DNA from 3 places in the Neorhizobium sp. LjRoot104 genome. Region 3 is predicted to be linked to each of the others. Evidence: riboswitches for the same ligand, from Rfam matches in the RefSeq annotation. Region 3 holds a riboswitch; each other region holds the start of a gene.
The links. A riboswitch is a leader RNA that binds a small molecule or an ion and turns the genes downstream of it on or off. The one in region 3 is predicted to bind thiamine pyrophosphate.

Region 1: another riboswitch for thiamine pyrophosphate. It lies ahead of ACSQ8R_RS10980 (ABC transporter permease); the one in region 3 lies ahead of thiC (phosphomethylpyrimidine synthase ThiC).
Region 2: another riboswitch for thiamine pyrophosphate. It lies ahead of thiM (hydroxyethylthiazole kinase); the one in region 3 lies ahead of thiC (phosphomethylpyrimidine synthase ThiC).

The regions. Positions count from the first base shown of each region.
Region 1 is NZ_CAXURS020000001.1:2,192,878-2,199,472, reverse strand. Features, by position in the region: gene ACSQ8R_RS10990 (ABC transporter substrate-binding protein) at 1-452, shown strand, start outside; gene ACSQ8R_RS10985 (ABC transporter permease subunit) at 449-2,137, shown strand; TPP riboswitch at 2,206-2,309, shown strand; gene ACSQ8R_RS10980 (ABC transporter permease) at 2,444-3,238, shown strand; gene ACSQ8R_RS10975 (ABC transporter substrate-binding protein) at 3,235-4,179, shown strand; gene ACSQ8R_RS10970 (NUDIX hydrolase) at 4,277-5,179, shown strand; gene nadA (quinolinate synthase NadA) at 5,248-6,219, shown strand; gene ACSQ8R_RS10960 (L-aspartate oxidase) at 6,216-6,595, shown strand, end outside.
Region 2 is NZ_CAXURS020000002.1:1,266,881-1,273,475, forward strand. Features, by position in the region: gene ACSQ8R_RS28080 (glycoside hydrolase family 13 protein) at 1-722, shown strand, start outside; gene ACSQ8R_RS28085 (heavy metal translocating P-type ATPase) at 745-2,994, opposite strand; TPP riboswitch at 3,107-3,202, shown strand; gene thiM (hydroxyethylthiazole kinase) at 3,253-4,053, shown strand; gene thiE (thiamine phosphate synthase) at 4,050-4,688, shown strand; gene thiD (bifunctional hydroxymethylpyrimidine kinase/phosphomethylpyrimidine kinase) at 4,685-5,488, shown strand; gene ACSQ8R_RS28105 (response regulator) at 5,632-6,595, opposite strand, start outside.
Region 3 is NZ_CAXURS020000001.1:3,877,782-3,884,376, reverse strand. Features, by position in the region: gene ACSQ8R_RS19050 (amino acid--[acyl-carrier-protein] ligase) at 1-837, opposite strand, end outside; gene ACSQ8R_RS19045 (acyl-CoA dehydrogenase family protein) at 885-2,066, opposite strand; gene ACSQ8R_RS19040 (acyl carrier protein) at 2,068-2,319, opposite strand; TPP riboswitch at 2,499-2,631, shown strand; gene thiC (phosphomethylpyrimidine synthase ThiC) at 2,731-4,542, shown strand; gene ACSQ8R_RS19030 (lysine-2,3-aminomutase-like protein) at 5,316-6,362, opposite strand; gene epmA (EF-P lysine aminoacylase EpmA) at 6,359-6,595, opposite strand, start outside.

The sequences.
Region 1 (6,595 bases), 1.7 Mb from region 3:
AGGTCAAGCAACTGAAGCCGTTTGCCGCCATCCAGGGCAGCCAGGCGCAGCTCTTCGAAATGTTCGACCAGAAGCTCGCCGACCTTTCCGTCGAGTTCGGCAGCTTCACGCAGTCCTATGTCGAAACCCGCAATCCCAATATCGCAATCGCCAAGCCGGTCGAGGGACAGGCGCTTTCGATGAACGTCGCGTGCATCACCGAAGGCACGAAGAACCAGAAACTCGCCGAGGAGTGGATCAACCTGCACCTCTCCGAGCCCTGCATGCTCGCCTATGCGCGCCAGATCTACTACTCGCCGACCGTCAGCAACATCACCGTCCCGGACGACCTCAAGTCGAAGCTCGTGCTCGGCGACGAACAGGTCAGCAAGCTCGTCGATTTCGATTGGGACGTGATCAATGCCAGCCGCGCCAAGTGGCAGGCGAAATACGATCGGGAGATCGCGGGATGAACCGTTGGATCGGGCCGGCGCTTGCAGCGCCGGTCACCCTTTGGCTGCTTCTGTCCTTTGCGGCGCCGATGTTCGTGGTCCTCGTGCTCTCCCTGCACGAGTATCCCGATCCTTTCGGTCCGCTCTTCATAGCTCCGTCGATCGCGCAGTTCCGGGACATCGTCTCCGACAGTTTCTATTTCGGCGTCGTCTCCGAAACCATCCTGCTCGGCCTCGGCGTCACCGTCATCACCGCGCTTCTCGGTTATCCGCTCGCCCACTGGCTGGCGCGCATGCCGGTGAAATACCGCGCGGCCGCCTTCGCGGTGATCCTCATTCCGCTGCTCACCAATGTGGTGGTGCGCTCGCTCGGCATCATCCTGCTGCTCGCGCCGGAGGGGCTGATCAATTCGGTCACCGGCCTCGTCGGCATTCCGCCGGCGAGATATATGCTGTTCACCCACGGCGCGGTCGCCGTCGCGCTGGCGCAGGTCTTCCTGCCGTTCATGGTGCTGGCGCTCTACGACAACCTGCAGAACACGTCTCCGCGCGTTCACGAGGCGGCCCAGAGCCTTGGCGCTTCTCCCGCTGTGCGGTTCCTCACCGTCGATCTGCCGCTTTCGCTGCCCGGCCTGCGGTCCGGTGCCGTCATCGTTTTCCTGATGGCGACCACGGCCTATGTCTCCGCCTCGCTGCTTGGCGGCAAGAAGGTCTGGACGACCGGCATGCTGGTGCTGCAGGAGGCGATCAAGAACCTCAACGCGCCGCTTGCCGCAGCACTTGCGATCATCATGACCGTGACCGGTCTCGCGTTTGCGGCGCTGTGCGCCTATCTCCTCAATCGCCTGATGCCGTGGCTGAAGGGCAAGCCCAGCAATCCGTTGAGCATTCCGCGCTGGATCGTGCCTGTCATCGACATCCTGGGGCCGGTTGTTTCGAAACTGCTGCTTGCCACCTCGCTGCTGCTCCTGCTGCTGCCGCTGGTGCTGGTCTGCATCCAGAGTTTCAACGACGTGCCCCAGGCGACCGCCTCCGGCTTCCGCGGCTTCACGCTGAAATGGTACGAGGCGGTGTTCTTTGCGGGGACCTATGCGGACGCCTTCTGGGTGTCGGTGCAACTGGCGGTCACCTCGATGCTGGTGGCGCTGGCGCTCTCTTTGCCGGCGGCGTTTGCGCTCGCCCGTTATCCGTTCAAGGGCCGGTCCGCGCTTCTGACCTTCTGGCTGCTGCCGATGTCGCTGCCGCATGTGGCGATCGGCGTCGGCATGCTGCGGCTGCTACAGATCTACCTGATCGTGCCGCCGTTCCTCGGCCTCGTGGCAATCCACGTGATCGTCATCCTGCCCTTCGCGATCACGTTGCTGACGACCTCGGTCATGGGCCTCGACCGGGCGCAGGAGGAAGCGGCTGCAAGCCTCGGGGCAAGCCCCGCGCGGCGGTTCTTCCTGATCATCATGCCGGGACTGGCGCCAGGGCTGTTTGCCGCCGGCATCGTCGGCTTCCTGCTGAGTTTCGGCGAGGTGACCGTCACGAGCTTCCTCACCACCGCCCGCCTGACGACCCTGCCGGTGCGCATCTACTCGGAATCGACCTTCAGCCTGGAGCCGACCGCGCATGCGATCTCGGCGGTGCTGATCGTCTTCACCGTCATCGCGCTGGTCCTGGTCGGCAGGGTGGTTCGCCTCGACCGTCTCTACGCACGATAAAAGGGAAACGACAGCGGGCCGGTCGTCCGGCCCGCTTGACAGGCATACTGAAAACCGACAGTTATCGTCTCAATTCCGAGGGGGGCATCTTGACGATGCTGAGATGGCGGTGAGCCGGACCCTTGAACCTGATCCGGGTCATGCCGGCGTAGGAACGGAAATAGGCGTCGCCCGACGATTTTTCTCTTCTCCGCTTCACCTGGATCTCCGTGATTGACTGATCTGGAGATCGACCGATGATATCCATTGTTTCCGTTGTGCCCAAGGGGTATCCGGCCCTGACGTGCAGGTCCGACGTGTAGCATCATGCGCGCGTCCCATGCGGTCATAGGCCTCGTCCTGCTTGTCGTTCTCTGGCAAGCGGGCGTCTGGCTGTTCGCTCCGCCCCGTTATATTTTGCCGTCTCCCCTTGCCGTCGCTTCCGCCTTCTGGCGGCAGCCGGGTTTCCTGCTGCAAAACAGCGTCGTCACGCTGACGGAAATCGCGCTCGGTCTGGTTATCGGCGCAGGCCTTGGTATCGCCACCGCCTTCGGCGTTGCGGCGCTGCCGCGGCTTGGCCGCCTCGTCTGGCCGATGGTGCTGATCTTGCAGGCCTTTCCCGTCTTCGTTCTGGCGCCGATCCTGGTTCTCTGGCTCGGTTTCGGGCTTGCCTCGAAAGTGGCGATGACGACGATCATCATCTTCTTTCCGGTCGCATCGGCTTTTGCCGATGGTCTTCGCCGCACGGATCAGGAAATCCTCGATGCGGTCTCGCTGGAGGGCGCGAGCCACTGGCAGACGCTGGTGACAATCCGCATGCCGCTGGCGATCCCGAGCCTCGTCTCTGGCCTTCGGGTCGCAGCACCGCTCGCGCCGCTGGGTGCGGTCGTCGGCGAGTGGGTCGGCGCTTCCGGCGGGCTCGGTTTCGTCATGGTCCAGGCCAATGCGCGCATGCAGACCGACACCGTGTTTGCGGCGATGGTCATACTCGCGATCCTCACCCTCATCCTGCGGCTTCTCATCGACCGGCTGACCGCCGGTCTCGCCCCCTGGGCCAGCGAAGCCGATCCTTCATTCTCATCCACAGCCAAATCCGCATCAGGGAGTTCCGTCCGATCATGATCCGTATCCTCACCGCGTCCTTCATCGCGCTGGCAAGCCTTGCCGCGCCCGCTTCCGCGCAGGCGGCCGACAAGCTCAGCGTGCTTCTCGAATGGTTCGTCAATCCGGACCATGCGCCGATGGTGATCGCCGAGCAGCGCGGCCTGTTTGCCGATGCCAATCTGGACGTCGAACTCATTCCGCCGTCCGACCCTTCCGCGGTGCCGCGTCTCGTCTCGGCCGGTCAGGCGGATATCGGCATCCACTACCAGCCCAATCTCTATCTCGACCACGAAGCCGGCCTGCCGCTCGTGCGTTTCGGGACGCTGGTCGAGACCCCACTCAACACCGTCACGGTTCTGGCGGACGGTCCGATCAAGAGCCTCAAGGACCTCAAGGGCAAGAAGGTCGGCTTTTCCGTCACCGGATTCGAGGATGCGATGCTGAAGCGCATGCTGGCTTCGGAAGGCCTTTCCAACGATGACGTGGAGCTGATCAACGTCAATTTCTCGCTGTCGCCCTCGCTGATCGGCGGCAAGGTGGATGCGACGCTCGGCGGCTTCCGGAATTTCGAGCTGACCCAGATGAAGCTGGAAGGCCATGCCGGCCGCGCGTTCTTCCCGGAGGAGCATGGCGTTCCGGCCTATGACGAACTGATCTTCGTTACCCGCCGCGATCTTGCTGCCGACAGCCGCCTGCCGCGTTTCCTGCATGCCGTCGAACAGGCCTCGATCTTCATCACCAACCATCCGCAGGAAGCCTCGCAGCTTTTCATCAAGGCCTATCCGAACCTCGACGACGAGCTGAACCGCACGGCCTTCTTCGATACGCTGCCGCGTTTTGCCAAGCGCCCGGCCGCCCTCGACCAGGGCCGCTATCAGCGTTTTGCCGCCTTCATGCAGGAGATGGGGCTGATCAGGACCGTGCCGCCGACCGGCGACGTCGCGGTCGAAATCAAATAGGCCAAGTCGCTGATATTGTTTGATTTGAACTCCGGGGTTCGCGTAACGTGATTTTCATGCCAGATCGGCGTTGCATGTTACGTACCCCGGAGTTTGCTTGACCATCGGACTTGCCCATGCGGAACTGATCGCGGTCCTTTCCGCCGTCACCGGCGACGAGCCGCGCGTCATGACGGTTCGCTCCGGCGATGCGCTGCCGTCCGGCCCTTTCGAGCTCGGCCACAGGAGCCTGCAGGCCGGGCTCCGCGAGTGGGTGGGGGACCAGACGGGCCATCCGCTCGGCTATCTCGAACAGCTCTATACGTTCGCCGACCGGGACCGGACCCATGAGGATGCCGAGGGGCGGACGATCTCGATCAGCTATCTCGGCCTCGTGCGCGAACAGGCGGCACCCGGCGCCGGCAAACCCGGCTGGCATGGCTGGTACGAATATTTCCCCTGGGAGGATCATCGCGGCGGGAGGCCGGATATCCTGGGTGCCATCACCGGCCGCCTGCAGGACTGGGTTGCGGCCGAACCGGCGCGGCGCGAGCACCGCAAGCGCCGAGTCGATTTCGCCTTCGGCCTCGATGGGGCCGCCTGGAACGAAGATCTCGCCCTGCAGCGTTATGAGTTGATGTACGAGGCGGGGCTCGTCACCGAGGCGGGCTGCTCGGCGGCCAAAAGTTTCGGCCGTTCGATGTTTGCCGATCACCGCCGCATCCTGGCGACCGGGATCGCCCGGCTGCGCGCCAAGATCAAATACCGCCCGGTGGTCTTCGAACTGATGCCGGAGAGTTTTACGCTGTCGCAATTGCAGCACACCGTCGAGGCGCTTGCAGGCCTCACCCTGCACAAGCCGAATTTCCGCCGGCTGATCGACCAGCAGGAGCTGATCGAGGAAACCGGCGAGGCGACCAGTGAGACCGGCGGCCGGCCTGCCAAGCTCTTCCGCTACCGTCACGCGGTCCTCGAAGAGCGCGCGCTTTCGGGTTCGAAACTTCCGCTTTCACGCAATTGACATAAACTCGAATCGAGAATATCTCTTTGCGCCGGATATACTCACTTCGAGTATAAAAGGAGCAGATCATGAATTCTCCGCTTTCGGTTTCCTCGCTTTACGATCGTGTCAGCCGCGTCATCCCGAAAGCCGAGTGGATGAGCTACGAGGCGGACGTGGCGGCGATCCTTGAACTCAAGCGCACCCGCAACGCCGTCATCCTCGCCCACAACTACCAGACGCCGGAAATCTTCCATGGCGTCGCCGATATCGTCGGCGACAGCCTGGCGCTGGCCCGCAAGGCGATCGACGTGGATGCGGATGTCATCGTGCTCGCCGGCGTCCACTTCATGGCGGAGACGGCAAAGCTGCTCAACCCGGGAAAGACCGTGCTGATCCCGGACATGGCGGCGGGCTGTTCGCTGGCGGATTCGATCACGCCGGAAGATATCGCGCTCTTGCGCCAGGCGCATCCCGGTGTACCGATCATCACCTATGTGAATACGTCGGCGGCGGTGAAGGCGGCGTCGGATATCTGCTGCACCTCCGGCAATGCAAAGCAGGTGGTGGAATCGCTCGGCGTTCCGAAAGTGCTGATGATCCCCGACGAATACCTGGCGCAGAACGTCGCGCGGGAAACCAATGTCGAGATCATCGCCTGGCATGGCCATTGCGAAGTGCACGAACTGTTCAACGCGCAGGATGTTCGCGATCTGCGTGAGGCGCATCCGGGCGTGGTGGTGCTGGCGCATCCGGAATGCCCGCCGGACGTGGTGGCCGAGGCCGATTTTGCGGGCTCGACGGCCGTCATGTCCGATTATGTCGGAGCCAAGAAGCCGGCCCGCGTCGTGCTTCTGACCGAATGCTCGATGAGCGACAATGTCGCCGTGCATCACCCGGACGTGGAATTCGTGCGGCCGTGCAATCTCTGCCCGCACATGAAGCGGATCACGCTCGGCAATATCCGCAAGGCGCTGGAAGAGAACCGGCACGAGGTGACCGTCGATCCGTCGATCGCCGTTGCCGCCCGCCGCGCGGTAGAGAGGATGCTCGCCATATGACCGAGATCCTCGACCATCTCGCCGGCCGCATCGCGATCGTCGGCAGCGGCCTGGCGGGGCTGGTGACGGCGCTGACGCTCGCCCCGCAGCCCGTTGTCCTGATCACTCGCGCCGGGTTGGGTGCGGAAACGTCCAGCGCCTGGGCGCAGGGCGGCATTGCCGCGAGCCTCGGTGCCGACGACAGCGCGGACCTGCATCTTGCCGATACGCTTGCGGCAGGAGACGGGCTTTGCGATCCGGCTGTGGCGGCTTCGATCCTGAAGGAAGCCCCGAACGCCATCGCGATCCTGGAGAAATTCGGCGTGCGTTTCGACCGGGCCGCCGACGGCTCGCTTTCGCTCGGCCTGGAGGCGGCCCATTCGCGCCGCCGTATCGT
Region 2 (6,595 bases), on a different contig from region 3:
GCTGGAACTCGCTGTTCTGGGGCAATCACGACCTGCCGCGCGCCCTCTCCAAATATGGAGACGCAACCGGTTATCCGGTGGAATCGGCCAAGATGCTGGCGACCGTGCTGCACCTGATGAAGGGCACGCCCTTCATCTATCAGGGCGAGGAAATCGGCATGACCAACATGCCGTTCACGACGATCGAGCAGTATCGCGATATCGAAACGCTCAACATGCACCGCCTCCATGTCGAGGCCGGGCTGTCGCCCGAGGAATTCATCAAGGGCGCCAACGAGAACGGTCGCGACAATGCCCGCACCCCGATGCAATGGAGCGCCGCTCCCTATGGAGGCTTCTCGACCGGCGTGCCCTGGATCGAGGTAAACCCCAATTACCCGACGATCAACGCAGAACGCGAGATGACCGACGAAAAGTCGATCTGGAACCACTACCGCAAGCTGATCGCGCTCCGGAAAACCCACGAGGTGATCGTCTACGGGCTCTATCAGGGCTGGCTCGACAGCCACCCGGATGTATTCGTCTATTCGCGAACGCTCGACGAGGAGCGCCTGGTGGTGGTGGCCAATTTCACGGCCCGCGACGTGACGATCGAGCTCCCGGGCGAATTGCAGATGTCGGGCGAAGGCCTGATCTCGAACTATGAGCCGGTGAATGCGCTTGGCGAGAGCCTGACGCTGAAGCCCTACGAGGCTTTTGCGGTTCTGGCCCGGGAGCCTTGAAAACGGGGCCGCACGCCGGTGCCTAGCTCCTCACCCGCAGCAATCTCAGGGCATTGATCGTCACCAGCACAGTTGCCCCGGTATCGGCGAGGATCGCCGGCCACAATCCCGTGACGCCGATGATCGTCGTCACCAGGAAGACCGCCTTCAGGCCGAGCGCGATCGAAATGTTCTGGTAGATGTTGCGCATCGTCCGCCTCGACAGCCCGATCATCGCAGCGATGTCGCGGACCCGGCCATGCAGCGCTGCAGCATCGGCTGTTTCCAGTGCGACATCGGTGCCGCCCCCCATCGCGATTCCGACATCGGCGGCAGCAAGCGCCGGGGCGTCGTTGATACCGTCGCCGACTTTGCCGACCACGAAACCTTCACGCTTCAATTCGCCGACGATCCTCTGCTTGTCTTCCGGCATCAGCTCGGCGCGGACCTCGATGCCGAGGTCCTTGCCGATCGCAGTCGCGGTGCGGGCATTGTCGCCGGTCAGCATGACGGTCCTGATGCCGGCATCGGTGAGCGCCTTGAGGCCTGCCCGGGCGTCCGGGCGCGGTTCGTCGCGCATGGCGATGGCGCCGGCAAGCACACCGCCGACAATCAGCACCGAGACGGTCTTGCCCTCGTCGTTGAGACCGGTGATCCGTCGCGAATGCGCCATCGGCAGCGACACGCGTTCGGCCGCTGCCTTGGGCGAACCGAGGAATACCTCCTCGCCTTCGACCACGGCCGTGACACCCTTGCCACCCAGCGCCCTGGCATCCGTCGCAGTCGGAATCTCGACCTCGTCATCCGCAGCCTTGGCGAGGATCGCGACGGCCAACGGATGGCTGGAGCCGGTTTCGAGCGCGGCGGAAAAACGCAGCACGTCCTCCGCATTGCGGCCGAAGGCGATCACGTCTGTCACCTGCGGCTTACCCGCTGTCAGCGTGCCGGTCTTGTCGAGCGCGACTGCGGTGATCTTGCCGAGCGTTTCCAGCACCGCGCCGCCCTTCATCAGCAGGCCACGGCGGGCGCCCGACGACAGCGATGCGGCGATCGCCGCCGGCGTCGAGATCACCAGCGCGCAGGGGCAGCCGATCAAGAGGATCGCCAGGCCCTTGTAGACCCACTCGCTCCAGGACGCGCCGGCGACAAGCGGCGGCAGGATAGCGACCAGAGCGGCAACCGCGACAACGCCCGGCGTGTAATAACGCGAGAAACGGTCGATGAAGCGTTCGGTAGGGGCCTTGCTTTCCTGCGCCTCCTCGACCAGCCGCACGACGCGGGCGATGGTATTGTCCTCGGCGGCGGTCGTCACGCGAACCCGCAAGGCCGCATCACCGTTAATCGTACCGGCAAACACCGTGTCATCGACGCCCTTGGAGACCGGCGTGCTTTCGCCCGTCACCGGCGCTTCATCGATCGCGCTTTCACCGGCGACGATGACGCCGTCCGCCGAAATACGGTCACCGGGACGCACGAGGATGATCGCGCCGACGGCAAGGTTTTCCGCCGGCACTTCACGGGTCTGGCCGTTCTCTTCAAGGAGCGCGTTCTTCGGCACCAGCGCGGTCAGGCTCTGGATGCTCTGCCGCGCCTTGCCGGCCGCGACCCCTTCCAGCAGTTCGCCGATGAGAAAGAGGAAGACCACGGCGGCAGCCTCTTCGGAGGCATCGATGACCACCGCGCCAACGGCGGCGATCGTCATCAGCATCTCGATCGAAAACGGCGTGCCGGCGAATGCGGCCATGATCGCGCGGCGCGCGATCGGCACGAGGCCGATCAACATCGCGGCCGTAAAGATATAAGTGTCATAGGCCGGAATGAGATGGCCGATCCCGTAAGCCACGGCCAATGCAATGCCGACCAGGATGGTCAGGCGACCCTTGGCCGATTTCCACCACGGCCCATCCATCGGCTCGTGATCGTGGCCGTGCAGGCCTTCGATTTCCCTGGAGCCGTGGTCGTGATCGTGATGCGCGTGGTTGGAATGATCGTGCCCCCCGTCATGGTCATGATGATGGTGATCGCGCGCCTTGCCGATCTCCCCCGCAAGGGGGGAGACCGGGCGTTTGCCTCTTCCCAAAGCCCGGAGCGTATACCCCAGCCCGACGACCTTCTTCTCGATCGCGACGAAATCGCCCGTGCCGTCATGCTTCACCGTCATCGTGCCCGAGGCGACCGAAACGGACACGTCCTCGACGCCCGGCATGCGGCGCACCGCCGTGTCGATCTTCGTCGCGCAGCTGGCGCAATCCATCCCGCCAACCTTGTATCGTGCCTGTGTCGTCGCGTTCATCGTCTCATTCCCGTTGGATCGAGCCACCTGTCTACAACCTCTAGCGACTAGAGCTGCAAGGCCCCTCCAAGAAAAAATCACTGGCGAAGCGCATTGTCTTTGCTGTAAGCCGTGGTGAAGACAGGGGCGTCCGGCAAAGCCGGGCTGAGAAGCACCCTTAGAACCTGAACCAGATCATGCTGGCGGAGGGAGTCGCCCGGGCGTTCAACATTGCGCCCCGCGCCTGCTCCGCCGAACGAGGCAGACATGCAGACGACAATGCCCCTTGGACAGACCCCCGGCCAGCTGCTGACCGCGATGCGCGCCAAAAACCCGCTCGTCCAGAACATCACCAATTTCGTGGCGATGAACATCGCCGCGAACGTGATGCTCGCGGCCGGCGCCTCTCCCGCCATGGTTCATACAAAGGAAGAGGCCGGCGAATTCGCCCGCATCGCCGCGGCGTTGACGATCAATATCGGAACGCTGTCACCGGATTTCCTGGCCGGAATGAAGGCCGCCGCCACCGCCGCAACCGATACAGGCAGGCCCTGGGTGCTCGATCCCGTCGCCCACTACGCCACTGCATACCGCCGCGCGGCACTTTCCGAGCTCATGGAGTTGCGGCCGACGGTCATACGGGGCAACGCCTCGGAAATCATTGCGCTGGCCGGCAGCCAGTCGAGCGGCCATGGCGTCGATAGCGGGGACAGCGTCACGGCGGCCGAAGGCTCGGCCATTGCCATCGCTCAGCAGAAGACCTGTGTGGTTGCCGTCACCGGCGAGGTGGATTTCGTCACAGACGGCCGGCGTTCGGTTCGCATCTCCGGCGGTTCGGCCTTGATGCCGCGCGTCACCGCGCTCGGCTGCTCGCTCACCTGCCTTGTCGGCGCCTTCGCCGCGAGCGCGGACGACCCCTTCGAGGCGACGGTCGCCGCATTGGCCATGTTCGCCGTTGCGGGCGAGGAAGCCGCCCTCACCGCCTCGGGCCCCGGCTTCTTCTCCCCCATCTTCCTTGATCGCCTCGCTGCCCTGACCGGTGAGTCGCTCGATGCCCAAGCAAGGATCGTCGCGGCATGACCAAGATTTTCGATCTTTCCGTCTATCTCGTCCTCGACCCGGATCTCTGCCGCGGCATCGGTATGATCGAGACGACAAGGCTTGCGGTTGCCGGGGGTGCCACCATCGTCCAGCTCCGCGACAAACAGGCGGATACGGCAAAAATGGTCGAAACCGGCCGGGCGCTGAAGGCCGTGCTATCCGGTACCGGCGTGCCTCTCATCATCAATGACGACGTGGAGGCGGCTGTCGCGATCGGTGCCGAAGGCCTGCATGTCGGCCAGAGCGACATGGTCGCGGCGATGGCGCGGCAGCGTGTCGGTCAAGGCATGATCCTCGGCCTCTCGGTGGAAACCGAGGAGCTGGCGCGGCGGGTGGATCAGTCGATCGTCGATTATGTAGGCATCGGCCCGGTATTTGCGACCAGCACCAAGCCGGACCACAAGCAGCCAATCGGTTTCGACGGGCTTGGGCGCATCGCCGCCATGGCACCGGTTCCGGCTGTCGCAATCGGCGGCGTCAAGGCGGAACATGCCGGCCCGGCACTCGCCGCCGGCGCAAAGGGCCTCGCGGTGGTTTCCGCCATCTGCGGCCAGCCCGATCCCGAAGCCGCTGCCCGCAGGATCGCTGCGGAAATCGAGAGAGCACGCGCATGACCATCAAAAACGTCCTGTCGATTGCCGGTTCGGATCCCTCCGGCGGCGCCGGCATCCAGGCGGACCTGAAAACCTTCGCGGCGCGCGGCACCTATGGCATGGCGGCGCTGACCGCGCTGACGGCCCAGAATACCCAAGGGGTCACGGGAGTGCACGCGGTGCCTGCCGCTTTTGTCGCAAACCAGATCCGCACGATCTTCCTCGACGTGCGCGTCGATGCGGTGAAGATCGGCATGATCGCCAATGCGGAAATCGCCGGGATCGTCGCCGACATACTGCGCCCCTACCGGGACAGCGTGCCGATCGTGCTCGATCCGGTGATGATCGCCAAGGGCGGATCGCCGCTTCTGGCGCTCGATGCGGTGGATGCCGTTACCTATAAGCTGATGCCGATTGCCGCCGTCGTCACCCCCAACCTGCCGGAAGCCGCCGCCCTGCTCGGCGAGGCGATCGCCACGACCCGCGAACAGATGGCGGACCAGGCCGAGCGGCTGCTGAAGATCGGCCCCAAGGCCGTATTGGTGAAGGGAGGCCATCTGGAAAGCGAGGACAGCCCGGACGTGCTCGCCGACGCCACCGGCATCCACTGGTTTGAAGGCAAGCGCACCGCGACGAGCAACACCCACGGCACCGGCTGCACGCTTTCGAGCGCGATTGCGGCGGAACTTGCCAAGGGCGCCTCGCCGGCTGAAGCGATCACGGTCGCCAAGACCTATCTCGCCGGCGCGATCACCGCCGCCGACACCCTCACCGTCGGCACCGGCCACGGACCGGTATCGCATTTTTACGAGTGGTGGTGAGGCGATCCCCAAGGTGAAGGGCCCCGATCGCATCGGGGCACGACATCCTTTATCCCGAGCCGTCGAAGGGGTCCCGCCGGCGACCTTCCCGCAGTTGAAAGTGAGAACATAGCTGCCGGCTCGACAAGGGTGGCGACGGGTTCTCAGCCCTTCTGCGCTGCAATCTTCTCGAAGACGATTGCGATTTCCTGGCTGCCGTAGGGCTTCTTCAGAAGCACGGCGCCATCTACTGCCGCCTCGTCGGGAATGCGGTCGTTGCCGGTCGCAAACACGATACCGACAGTGGGAGATAGTCTGCGCGCCTGCTGCGCGAACTCGCCGCCGGAAAGACCCGGCAGGCCGAGATCGGTAACCACCACGTCAAAGCTGCGCGCCTCTATCATGCCAATTGCCTCCTCCGCCGTCGAGGCTTCGGAAACCTCATGCCCCAGTTCGGCCAGGAGGTCGGCCGTGCTCATGCGGATCAGGAAATCGTCCTCGACCAGCAGCACGGAATAACGCGGCAGTACCGGCCGTTGCCCGATCGGCGGGGCGGGCGGCTTGGCTGAGAACGACGCCCTCACCTGGTTGCGATGCTGCTGGCCGTTCAACACGTGGCGGATCTTTCGCGCCAGGGCCTCACGGGTATAGGGTTTGGAGAGCAGTTCGACGCCGGGATCGAGCCGGCCACCATGCACGATCGAGTTTTCCGTATAACCGGAGGTGAACAGCACGGCGATATCCGGCATCCGCTCGCGGGCATGCCTGGCAAGCTCCGTGCTCTTCAGCGGTCCCGGCATCACCACGTCGGTAAAGAGAAGATCGACCGGCACGCCGCTTTCGATAATACTCAGTGCACCCGCGGCGTCTTTCGCCTTCAGCACGGCATAACCGAGATCGCCGAGCAGCTCGACGACCGTGGCGCGCACCTGCTCGTCGTCCTCCGCCACCAGAATAGTCTCGGTGCCGCCGGTCACCGGACCGAAATCGGCGTCCGTGACGAGATCCTCGCTTCGCTGGACGCGCGGGAAATAGATCTTGACGGTCGTACCCTGGCCGAGTTCGCTGTAGATCTTGATATGGCCGCCAGACTGCTTGACGAAGCCATAGACCATGGAAAGGCCGAGG
Region 3 (6,595 bases):
CGCGATACGTTCGAGGCCGAAGCCGACGCAGGCCGTGTGAGCGACGCTGCCATCCTCCAGGTTGAGCCCCCATTTCAGGCCGAAACTGTCCTGATGATAGTTGAAGCTCATGCAGGCGGTGGGCTTGGCGACAGAGGTGATCGGGATCAGCAGTTCGAACTTCAGGTTCTGGTCGCGCTGGTTGTTGACCAGCATCTTGCCGGCGCGCCCGAAGAACGGGTCGTTGGCGATGTCGATCGTCACCTCGAGGCCGACCGACTTCATCATCTCGACGCCGCGGTCCATCCACAGCTGGCGGAAATCGGTAACGTGTTGTTCTGTCCCCATGCAGACATATTCGCGCATGCGGAACAGCTGCTGGCGGGCCGGATCCTTGGAGGGTTCGTGGCGGAAGCAGTAGCTCTGCAGGTCGAAGAGACCGCCGCCGGCGGGCAGGTTGCCGCGGCGCGCAACCGTCGGATAGAGCGGATAGCAAGCCGCGGGCGTCAGCACGATGTCGGTCGCCTCCTGGCCCTTGGTCCAGTCCTCCTCGCCGACCTCCATGCATTTCAGGAGGCTCATGTGGTCGAACTCGTTGCCGCAGAACGAATGCACCGTGCCGGCGAGCTGCGGAAAGCTCTTCATGTAGCCGCTGGTCTCGAAGAAGGCGCGGTTCATGCCCGGCGGGAAGCGCATGGCCTCGGCACCGTCGGCGCCGCCGACCTTGTCGATCAGGCGTTCAAAGGCGGCAATGACGTCTTCGAACTGGCCGCTTCGGCCATACAGTCCGTCAACGCCGGTCTCGATCAGCAGGCCTGCATCGAACAGGCGGTCGAGAAAGGGGACCTGAATATCCATGGCTTCACCTCATTCTTTCAACAAACTACATCTGAAATGACGGGGCGTCAGCCGAGCAGGCTGGTGTCCGGTTTCTGAACGAGCAGCATGGTCGACGTATTGCCGAGAATGCGGTCGTTGGAAATCATCAGCTGGGCGGAATGCGCATCGCGCAGGTGCCGGCCGAGGCTGTAAGGCGTACCGTTCTTGTAGCCCATGATGCCGCAGATGATCATCGCCTGGTTGATGATGGTCAGGATCGTCTCGGAGGAAGCCAGCTTGACGTTGTTCATGGCGATCGAAAAAGCCATGGACGATAGCTGGTCGTGATCCGCCTTGGCGTCCGCGTAGGTCTTGAGGCCGGACAGGATGCTCGCCTTGAGGAGCTGCAGCAGGTTCGAGGCTTCGGCGAGCCTCAGCGCGCCGGGCGGCTGGGTGCCGCCCGCCTTGCGGGCTGCGGCCCGCACGAAGGCCTGGGCGCGCAGTACCGCGTCGGCGGCGATCCCGTACCAGACCGCGCTCCAGAGGAGATGCGAGGTGGCGAGCATCGATTGCGCCGCGATCTCGGCGAACGGCTTCGGGAAGATCTGGACGGACGGCGCTTCGCCCCTGAAGAGAAAACCGTCCGAGCAGGTGCCGCGCATGCCGAGCGTATCCCAATCGACGGTTTTCTGCAGGGTATACTGGCCTTGTCTGAAGACGGTCATGACCTGGTCGGTCGGGGCGGCGTTCTCGCTGGAGCGCGAGGTGACCATGATCGCATCGGCATGGGCGCCGTAGGAAATCACCGTCGCATCCTTCGTCAGGCGGCAGGTGTCGCCCTCGACCTCGATCGCGCAGATCGAGTTGCGCATATTGCCGCCGATGCCGCCCTCGGTCGTCGCGGAGGCGACGAGAAGCTGGCGGCCGGCAAGTTCGCGCATGAAGTCCTTATGCCATTCACTGTCGCCACCGTGTTCCACGAGGCTCGAAACCTTGATCTGGTGCATGGCGAAAACCATGGCGCTTGCGGCGCAGGCCTGTCCCAGGATGGAGCAGACCTCGGCGATCTCGGTGATCGAGGCGCCATCGCCACCGAACGCGGTCGGGATCTGGATGCCGATCAGGCGCTCGGCCTTCATGGCATCGACCGCCTCGCTGGGGAAGCGGCCGTCACGGTCGACGTGGTCGGCAAATTCAGCCGCAACGGCTGCCACGCGGTGAGCGCGGGCGTTCAGGCTCATGTCGGCGGCAAAGGCGGGGAGGCTCATCTCAAGCGGCCTCGTGGGCTTTCAGGATATGCGAAACCGTCTGCTCGATCGCCGCTATGCTGGCGAAGGACTTGCGGTTCAAAAGGCTGTCCGGAAACTCGATGTCGAAGGCCTCTTCCAGGCCGAGCATCAGTTGTACGGATGCAAAGGAGGAGAGACCGGCCGCATAAAGATCGGCGCCGTCTTCCAGTTCAGTCACCGCGACCGGAAGGCCGCCTACCCGTGTCAGCAATTCGCGAATGGTCTCGTTCATCTCGACATCTCCGGATCGTTCGAATTCTGCGTTCATCGCTGGGGACCTTATTACGCAGGAAAGCATAAGATTCCGGAAATGAACGTCGTGAAGTTAGGGATGCGGGATTCCGTAAAATCCGATCGATCGGCATCGGCATGGGCCGGCTTGACATGAACGGCCCGCGGGTTTCTGATGGCGCCATTCACCAGGGGGGTCCCGTCAAGGGGCTGAGATACTGCTGGTCGGACCGGCTTTGGCCGGCCGAGGCGCAGTGACCCGTTGAACCTGATCCAGTTCATACTGGCGTAGGGACGGTGCGGGCGCAGCGGCAGCCAGGGCGGGTATCCGTCCTTCGGATTCCGAGGTGTTTTTCCATCATTCCAACACTGGAACTGGGTCTCCAAACGTCAAACCTTGGAGCCTCGAGCCATGAATATTGCAACCACCAAGCTCACGCCGGTCGTCACCACCGGCCCGCTTCCCGCCTCCACGAAAGTCCTGAAAGCAGGAACGATCCATCCGGACATCCGCGTGCCGATGCGCCAGATCGCATTGCATCCGACATCCGGCGAACCGCCGGTCACCGTCTACGATTCCTCCGGACCCTATACCGCAGAAGGCACCGTGATCAGCATCGATGCCGGCCTGCCGCGCCTGCGCGAAAGCTGGATTGTCGCTCGCGGTGATGTCGAAACCTATGAAGGCCGTTTCGTCAGGCCGGAGGATAACGGCTTCGTTTCCGGCGACCGGCTGACGCCGGAATTTCCCGTTCGCAACCAGCCCTTCAAGGCGAAAGCGGGCAGGGCCGTCACCCAGCTCGCCTACGCCCGGGCCGGCATCGTCACCCCGGAAATGGAATTTATCGCCATCCGTGAAAACCTCGGCCGTCAGGCGGCCAGGGAGCCGCTTATCCGCGATGGCGAGAGTTTTGGCGCCCATGTGCCGGATTTCGTGACGCCGGAATTTGTCCGCCGGGAGGTGGCGGAAGGCCGGGCGATCATTCCCGCCAACATCAACCATCCCGAATCCGAACCGATGATCATCGGCCGCAATTTCCTGGTCAAGATCAACGCCAATATCGGCAATTCGGCCGTCACCTCCTCGATGGCCGAGGAGGTCGAGAAGATGGTCTGGGCGATCCGCTGGGGCGCCGATACGGTCATGGACCTGTCGACCGGCCGCAACATCCACAATATCCGGGAATGGATCATCCGCAATTCGCCGGTGCCGATCGGCACCGTGCCGCTCTATCAGGCGCTCGAAAAGGTGAACGGTATCGCCGAGGACCTGACCTGGGAGGTCTATCGCGACACGCTGATCGAGCAGGCCGAGCAAGGCGTCGATTATTTCACCATCCATGCAGGCGTGCGGCTTTCCTATATCCCGCTCACCGTCAATCGCGTCACCGGCATCGTTTCCCGCGGCGGCTCGATCATGGCCAAGTGGTGCCTGCATCACCACAGGGAGAGTTTTCTCTACGAGCATTTCGAGGAAATCTGCGATATCGCCCGGGCCTATGACGTGTCGTTCTCGCTGGGCGACGGCCTGCGTCCGGGATCGATCGCCGACGCGAACGATGCGGCGCAGTTTGTGGAACTGGAAACGCTCGGCGAACTCACGAAGATCGCCTGGGCGAAGGATTGCCAGGTGATGATCGAAGGCCCCGGCCATGTGCCGATGCACAAGATCAAGGAAAACATGGACAAGCAGCTCGCGGTCTGCGGCGAGGCGCCGTTTTATACGCTCGGGCCGCTGACCACCGACATCGCGCCGGGTTACGATCACATCACGTCCGGCATCGGGGCCGCGATGATCGGCTGGTTCGGCACCGCCATGCTTTGTTACGTGACGCCGAAGGAACATCTCGGCCTGCCGGACCGCAACGACGTGAAAGTCGGCGTCATCACCTACAAGATCGCGGCGCATGCCGCCGATCTCGCCAAGGGCCATCCGGCGGCGCAGGTGCGCGACGACGCGCTGTCGCGTGCCCGGTTCGAATTCCGCTGGGAGGATCAGTTCAACCTGTCGCTCGATCCGGAAACGGCGCGATCGATGCATGACGAAACCTTGCCGAAGGAGGCGCACAAGGTGGCGCATTTCTGCTCCATGTGCGGCCCGAAATTCTGTTCGATGCGGATTTCTCACGATATCCGTGCCGAGGCACAGAAGGAGGGTCTTGAGGCGATGGCCGCCAGGTATCGCGACGGGGGCGATCTTTACATGCCGGTGGGGGAAGGGTGAGCTGGCCGGCTGCTGATAAACGAGGCTATGCTTTTATTTCTCCCCCTTCAAGGCAGGGCTATAGCATATGAAGATGTGAAGCGGTGCGTGGAGCCCCTCCCCCTTGTGGGGAGGGGTTGGGGAGGGGCTTCGCCGAGCATGAAACCCCTCCCGCCTGCCGGCCACCCTCCCCACAAGAGGGAGGGTTAGACGTGCCACACCGTCGCGCTCCGTATGCGATCTCCCCTTGAAGGGGAGACGTCCGGCAAGACAGAGAGGTAGGCGGGTATGCTTTCCAATGCTGTCTTTCCATGGTTGCCCGTGGATAATTCGTCACCGCCTTCCAGCATCTTCAATGACTTGCTCCATTTCTCATCCCCGGCCTCCAGCTTTCCGCCTACAATCCTCCCGCTTCCGTCGCCGGAGTGTTTCGCGAGACGTTCGCGGGCAGGCGGGGGCCGGCGCCCTCATTCGATCCGTAACGTGCGGGGAAGGTGAGGGAGGTGAAAGCCATGGCGGTGCTGTCTTCGGATGAAGCCGCCTATCAAGCCTCCCCCTGGCCGCCGGGCCGGGTTCGGTTGAGCCGTCCAAGTGGCAAGCCCGTCCCGAAAGGATGGGCGTGAACGAAGCCACGCAGCGGGGCGAGGTGATCACCTGTAGGGGCCGGAAGCCCCGAAAAGACGCCGAAGGCCACGCGAATGCGGAGCCACCGAATTAAAATCTATTTGAGGTTCCGCATTCGTGTGGGCTCTCCAGAACACGGGCAAAAGCTGTCGCGTGACGGTACACGCGCGTCACTTCGGAGGATATTGATGTTCTTCACCGCGGAAATCGCTCACCGAATAACAGCCGCCGTCGCTCCGCACCGCGCTTTCGCCGATCACCGCCTTGCCGTGGCCGCCGGGAATATCCAGGACGTAGGTCGGCTGGCAGAGGCCGGAAATGGTGCCGCGCAGGGCCGAGACGATCTTCTGGCCCTCGGCGATGTCGAGCCGGAAATGGCTGGTGCCGGGCGCAAGGTCCGGGTGGTGCAGGTAATAGGGTTTGACGCGGGTTTCGACGAAGGACTTCATCAGGTCGCCAAGCACCGCCGGATCGTCATTGATGCCGCGCAAGAGCACCGTCTGGCTCACCATCGGGAAACCGGCGTCGATCAGCCGGGCACAGGCGGCGCGGGCGGCTTCCGTCATTTCGCGCGGATGGTTGGCGTGCAGCGCCACATAGACGACCTTGCGGCTTTCCTTCAGCGCCGCGATCATCGCTTCATCGACGAGGTCCGGCTCGACCACCGGCACGCGGGTGTGAAAGCGGACGATTTTTACATGCGGGATCTCCGCAAGGCCACGCATGATCGCCGCCAGCCGTCGCGGGGAGAGGACCAGCGGGTCGCCGCCGGTCAGGATCACCTCCCAGATTTCGCTGTGTTCGCGGATATAGGCGAGCGCCGCCGCCAGTTCCTCGGGCGAAAGCGTGCCGTCGCCCTGCGGGCCGACCATTTCGCGGCGGAAGCAGAAGCGGCAATAGACCGGGCAGATATGCACCGCCTTCAAGAGCACCCGATCCGGATAGCGATGGACGATGCCCTTGACCGGGCTGTGGGCTTCATCGCCGATCGGGTCCGCACGTTCTTCCGGCGTCGCCAGCAACTCGCTCGGATCGGGCACGAACTGCCGGGCGATCGGATCGTTTTGATCAGTTCTGTCGATGAGCGAAACCACGGTCGGCGTCAGCGCGATCGCGTAGCGGTCTGCGACTGCGCGAATGCCGCCGAGCTTTTCGGGCTCGATCAGGCCGGCAGCCGCCAGCTCTTCCAGGGTTTTCAATGAGCGGGCCGCCGTCACGAAAATACCTCCGCGACCGGCGCCCACATCACCTGGTCGATACGGGTGGCGCCGGTTGCCAGCATGGCGAGCCGATCAAAGCCGAGCGCCGCGCCGCTTGCCTCCGGCATGATCGAAAGCGCTGCGAGAAAATCTTCGTCGAGCGGATAACGTTCGCCGTAGATGCGGGCCTTCTCGGCCATTTCATGCTCGAAACGCCGGCGCTGTTCGCCGGCGTCGGTGAGTTCGCCAAA